2 linked regions of the Hoeflea sp. 108 genome follow. The protein of the gene in region 1 binds, or shares a complex with, the protein of each later gene. Links are inferred from orthologs where the notes say so. Each region holds a gene or a part of one and is shown on either strand. Other genes may lie near its edges.

Region 1 (3,000 bases):
GCGTCCTGGCGGCTCTCGTTCTTGTCCACGGCCAGCGTGTTGCGGATGTAGCCGCCGACGTTGATGTGGTCGATGTCGAGGATGTTGATTTCTTCCTCGCCAGCCGCCAGCAGCGTCTTCAGCGTCTTCTCATCGATCTCGTCGCCGGCCTCCAGATAAATCTCGCCGGTGGCATAGTTGACGATGTCCTCAGCGAGGTAGCTGCCGAAAAGATCGTCTTCCGTCGCCTTGATCGCCTTCAGACCCTTTTCGGCAAGCTGCTTGGCCTGACGCGCGGTGATCTTCTTGCCGGCTTCGACAACGATCTCGCCAGTGTCGGCGTCAACCAGGTCGCCAACAGCCTTGAGGCCGCGGAAACGATCGACCGAGAACGGAATGCGCCAGTGGTCGCCCGACTTCTTGTAGGTGATCTTGTTGTAGAAGGTCGACAGGATCTCTTCGCCGTCCATGCCGAGCGCCATCAGCAGCGACGACACCGGGATCTTGCGGCGGCGGTCGATACGGGCGTGGACGATGTCCTTGCTGTCGAACTCGATGTCGAGCCACGAGCCGCGATAGGGGATGACGCGCGCGGCAAACAGAAGCTTGCCCGAGGAGTGCGACTTGCCCTTGTCATGGTCGAAGAACACACCAGGCGAACGGTGCATCTGCGAGACGATGACACGCTCGGTGCCGTTGACGATGAAGGTGCCGTTGGACGTCATGAGCGGCATGTCGCCCATGTAGACGTCCTGCTCCTTGATGTCCTTGATCGACTTCGCGCCGGTATCCTCGTCGATATCGAACACGATCAGGCGCAGCGTCACCTTCAGTGGCGCAGCGAAAGTCAGGTCGCGCTGACGGCATTCGTCAACGTCGAACTTCGGTGCTTCGAACTCGTACTTGACGAACTCCAGCATCGAGGCGCCGGAGAAGTCGGAGATCGGGAAGACCGACTTGAAAACGGCCTGCAGGCCCTCATCCGGACGTCCGCCCTTGGGCTCGTCCACCATCAGGAACTGGTCATAGGATGCCTTCTGAACCTCGATCAGGTTCGGCATCTCCGCAACTTCGGGGATCTTTCCGAAGAACTTGCGTACGCGTCTGCGGCCATTGAAAGTCTGGGTCTGGGCCATCGTCGCTCCTTGCTGCCTTCTTGGGGTGAGCTTCGCTACTGCTCACCTTGCATACGAGCCGCCTTGGCGGCCTATTCAAAACGGGCGAAAACCCGTTTCCTGAAGGCCGCAACCCGGCCCTCAGGAAATAGGTTCCCTCTCATCCCCCGAACACGGGAGCCGGTGGGCGGCAACGAGGCCGCCCACCGAAACCGTGCTTACTTGAGCTCGATCTTGGCGCCAGCTGCTTCCAGCTGAGCCTTGAGCTTCTCGGCGTCAGCCTTGGAAACGCCTTCCTTGACGGGCTTCGGAGCGCCTTCAACGAGGTCCTTGGCTTCCTTGAGGCCCAGGCCGGTGATGGCGCGGACTTCCTTGATGACTTCGATCTTCTTGTCGCCGGCCGAAGCCAGGATGACGTCGAATTCGGTCTTCTCTTCGACCGGAGCAGCAGCAGCACCGCCAGCGACGGCAGCAACAGCCACCGGAGCAGCAGCGGAGACGCCCCACTTCTCTTCGAGCAGCTTCGACAGCTCAGCCGCCTCAAGGACGGTCAGGGCCGACAGGTCGTCAACGATCTTTGCGAGATCAGCCATTTTTCTATTCCTTCAATCAGTTCGAACGTGTGTTGATGACAGCGAGGAACGGCCTCATGCCGCCTCGTCCTTCCGGGCGTATGCGCCAAAGACGCGGGCAAGCTGACCTGCCGGCGCGTTGACGACCTGGGCAATCCGGGTAGCCGGCGTGGAAATCATTCCAACCAGCTTTGCGCGCAGCTCGTCGAGCGACGGCAGTGTGGCGAGAGCCTTAACACCGTCGGCGTCGAGCGCGGTCGAGCCCATAGCACCGCCAAGGATGACAAGCTTGTCATTACCCTTGGCGAACTCGGACGCGATCTTTGGCGCAGTGACCGGATCTTCCGAATAGGCAACCAGCGTCTGTCCCTTGAACAGATCGATGATGCCTTCGGAACCCGTGCCCTGAAGAGCGATTTTGGCGAGACGGTTCTTCGCGACTTTGACGGTGCCGCCGGCCTGACCCATCTTCACACGAAGATCGTTCATTTGCGCGACGGTGATACCGGCATAGTGGGCCACGACGACTGATCCGGCGCCCTTGAAGGCGTCGTTCAGGCTCGTGACGAGCTCGCGTTTTTCCGCTCTATCCACTGCCTATCTCCAGTTTGACCCCTGCTCCATTCCCGGAAACAGGGATCGGGTTGCCTTTTGCCGGGCGGGCAATCCAGAAATTCCGGATCACCCGAACGGCGCTCGAGGATCCTGTCCCCTTTTCGCCTGCAACAGCTGGCAAAAGGCAAACACGGTTCGAACCTTTCATTGGAGCGATGCTCCTTTGTCCGGTCTTCACCCGTCTCATGCAGGCCCTTACGAATTAAGGCGAGCCACCTGCAATCTCGGACAGGATTTCGAAAGCTGTTTCCAACTTCCGAAATCCGGGCCCGGAGGCCCGGAATTCTTGTTCAGGATCAGACCGTTGCAGGTCGATCCGAATTCAACTTAGGACGCTGCGAGCGTGCCGAGGTCGAGCTTGAGGCCCGGGCCCATCGTCGAGGTGACGGACACGCGCTTGACGAAGACGCCCTTGGCGCCCGACGGCTTGGCCTTGTTGACCGCATCGGCGAAGGCGCGGATGTTTTCTTCCAGCGCCTTGACGTCGAACGAGACCTTGCCGACGCCGGCATGGATGATGCCAGCCTTCTCGACGCGGAACTCAACAGCGCCGCCCTTCGATGCCTTGACGGCAGCAGCGACGTCGGTGGTGACGGTGCCGACCTTCGGGTTCGGCATCATGCCGCGCGGGCCGAGAACCTTACCGAGACGGCCGACCAGCGGCATCATGTCCGGGGTGGCGATGCAGCGATCGAAGTCGATCTGGCCCTTCTGGACGA
Region 2 (2,956 bases), 2.5 Mb from region 1 along the record:
TCGCCCACCACCTTGAGCTTGCCTTCCGAGGCATCGACATAGCCTTGCGCCGCGACGCTGTCGGTCAGCACCAGGTCGACGTCGCCGGCCTTGAGTGCCTGCACGGTAGCGCCGAAGGTCTCGAACAGCTTGATGCGCGGGTTCTGCTCGTTGCCGTCGAGGATTTCGTAGACGGCGGTGTAGAAGGGCGAGGTGCCCGGCTGCGCAGCGATCAGGCCGTCCTTGAGGGCACCGAAGCTCTTGGCGTCGGTGAAGCGCTTCTCGTCAGCGCGCACCAGCATGAATTGCTGCGAACGCATATAGGGATCGGAGAAGTCGACCTTTTCCTTGCGTTCGTCCTTGATGGTGATGCCGGTCATGCCGATCTGGTACTGGCCGTCCGAGACCGCCTGGATCATCGCGTCCCAACTGGTGTTCTGGTACTCGATCTTGAAGTTCAGGCGCTTGGCGATCTCGTCCATCGCGTCATATTCCCAGCCGATCTGCTTGCCGGTCTTGGGGTCGATGAACTGCAGCGGCGGATAGGCGTTCTCGGTCACCACGGTGACGGTCTTGCCGCCGAGGTCGGGCAGGCTCTGGGCCTGGGCGACAAAGGGCGAAAGCATGAGGGCGAAGGCGCCGGCCAGCGCGAATTTGAGGCTATTCATGGTCTGATCCCCGAAAAACACAGGACCGGCGGCGCCGGTCAGTTGCGCGAGACTTTAGCCGTCCCGGATAGGCTTGCAAGCATGGACGATGCGCCAAACCGGTCCCTGCACCGGTCTTTGTTGCGATTTTTGTCGCTTCTGCGGAAAGCCGGGTTCAGTCCGCGCCGAAGACCAGAAGCACCTCGTCATGGAACCGCCCGTCCCAGAACAGGGCCTTCGGCTCGCGGCCAAAGGGCTTGAAGCCGAGCCCGAGATAGAGGCGCAACGCCGGATCGTTGTCGGCGATCACATGGGCATGTACCGCAAGGCCGCGTTCGGTCGCGTGATCGATGACCCGCTGCACCAGCGCCCGCGCGGCACCTGTGCCGCGCCACCGAGGATCGACATAGACGCCATACATCGCGCCCTTGTGCCGTGTCTTCCGCCGCTTTTCGCCAATGAAGGTCGCGACGCCTACCAGCTCGCCGCCACCAAAAACGCCATACACCGCATCCGGCTCGGGCAGGCTGGTCCGCGCCTCGAAATCGGCGTCGGTCAGGTGCGCCTCGTCTTCCGGGCTCGAGCTGAAGGCAAGCGGCGCGTTTTCGAGTGCTGCCATGCGCAGGCGCCTCAGGGCAGCACCCTCGCCCGCCACCAGCCTGCGGACGACGAATTCTCTTTGGGTCACCTTTCGTCCTCCCGAAACAAAAAAGGGCGGCACGAAGCCGCCCTTTCGAAACCTGGTAGCGCCAGCGATTACTCGGCGGTGGCTTCGGCAGCCTTGGCGGCCTCGGCAGCAGCCTTCTTCTCGGCGGCTTCCTGAGCGGCCTTCTCGGCGGCCAGCGCCTCGGCGGCTGCGACCTTCTCGGCCTCGATGCGGGCCTTCTCGGCGTTGGCTGCGTCGCGCTCGGCGTCGTTCAGCTTGCGGGCGCGAACGCCGGTGTTCTCGACGATACGAGCCGACTTACCGCGACGGTCGCGCAGGTAGTACAGCTTGGCGCGACGGACCTTGCCGCGGCGGACGATCTCGACGCCCTCGATCATCGGCGAGTAGACCGGGAACACGCGCTCCACGCCTTCGCCATAGGAGATCTTGCGGACGGTGAAGTTTTCCTGGAAGCCGGCGCCCGAACGAGCGATCACAACGCCTTCATAGGCCTGGACGCGGGTGCGCGAACCTTCGGTGACGCGAACCAGCACGCGAACGGTGTCGCCGGGCTGGAATTCGGGCAGAGTGCGCTTGGCTTCGATCTTGGCGGCCTGTTCGGCCTCGAGCTGGCGGATGATATCCATCTCAAAAATCCACTTCTTGTTCTTCCGACAGCCAGAGCGCCCAACACTCGCCTTGCAGTTCCAATGACCGCTCGGCTATGCCTTCACTCCCTTTCGGGCCTTCCGGCAGTGGCGACTACACCGTCATTGTTGACGGAACTGGACGATTTTTCGCCCGGTTCGGACGGGCACATAGCGCCATTTCCGCCATTTGTCACGCCTTGGCGACGTCTTTTTTACGCGCTTGGCGTGTGTCGCGCAAACTGCCCTGCCACGACACGACGTGCGCAGTCACCTGGCGGCAGATGCTTGCACATATAGAATGCCAGATCACGGTATGCCGGCACAGCTTCGAATTCCCCTGCCCTCCCGAGATCGCAGGAATGCAGGACAAAGATTGTAGCCAACTCCGATGGCGGAGAGACCGGTCTTTCGGGCTCTCACCTCTCAGCTCTCAAGTCATACGCATACATGACAAACATCTCCACCGGCTCCGGATCGGTGCCGAGCCAGGCTTCAGCGCGGCCAGCAGCAAAGAGGGCATCGATCAGAGACGCCGATTGTACAGACATAGAGTTCCGGCGACCCGTCGGCGTGATGGTGGATCATGGCCGCGGCCTGCGCCACATCTCGGCCATCATCGAGGGCGACGAAGAGCAGGTAGCCCGGCTGCGCCAGGCAGGCGCCCAGCCGGGCCTGATCGACGGGGCCGTCGAAGACATCAGGTGCGGCGCAGCAATTCCTCGCCGGGCAGGAGTCTGCGGATCTGGATGCCGGTCATCGCCGCCCCTCTTCATATTTTGTTTGCATTTTCGTCACAAAACTTTGACGTTTACGTAAATCCCGTTGTTTCTAACCGATTGAATTAGTTGGGCTGGAAATAATCGGTTGAATTTTTTTGGCCACGGAGCTATTGCGAGCCGCTATTTTCTGGCTGCATCCTGCGGCCTGTCTGGCCCAAACCTGTTCCACACCCGCCGTCACGGCGTCGTTAAAGGCAAAGGGAAATTCCTTCATGGCACGCAACAAGATAGCCCTCATCGGCTCGGGCATGATCG

What was found.
Region 2: rplL (region 1) and rplS share a complex: the UniProt entries of both Escherichia coli proteins name them as parts of the 50S ribosomal subunit. The link is inferred for Hoeflea sp. 108 from one-to-one orthologs.

Annotation. Positions count from the first base shown.
Region 1 is NZ_KB890024.1:2,336,350-2,339,349, reverse strand. What follows is about bases 1-2,849. They hold rplL (50S ribosomal protein L7/L12), read right to left. Parts: upstream 1,688-2,849; coding sequence 1,313-1,687; downstream 1-1,312. Other genes in these bases: rplA (50S ribosomal protein L1), read right to left, coding at 2,609-2,849; rplJ (50S ribosomal protein L10), read right to left, coding at 1,742-2,260; rpoB (DNA-directed RNA polymerase subunit beta), read right to left, coding at 1-1,115. In the rest of the region: more of rplA, read right to left, coding at 2,850-3,000. UniProt on the Escherichia coli protein: The binding site for several of the GTPase factors involved in protein synthesis (IF-2, EF-Tu, EF-G and RF3). Is thus essential for accurate translation.
Region 2 is NZ_KB890024.1:4,852,280-4,855,235, forward strand. What follows is about bases 152-2,956. They hold rplS (50S ribosomal protein L19), read right to left. Parts: upstream 1,920-2,956; coding sequence 1,383-1,919; downstream 152-1,382. Other genes in these bases: B015_RS0124120 (basic amino acid ABC transporter substrate-binding protein), read right to left, coding at 152-605; B015_RS0124125 (GNAT family N-acetyltransferase), read right to left, coding at 802-1,314; mdh (malate dehydrogenase), read left to right, coding at 2,914-2,956. In the rest of the region: more of B015_RS0124120, read right to left, coding at 1-151. UniProt on the Escherichia coli protein: This protein is located at the 30S-50S ribosomal subunit interface and may play a role in the structure and function of the aminoacyl-tRNA binding site.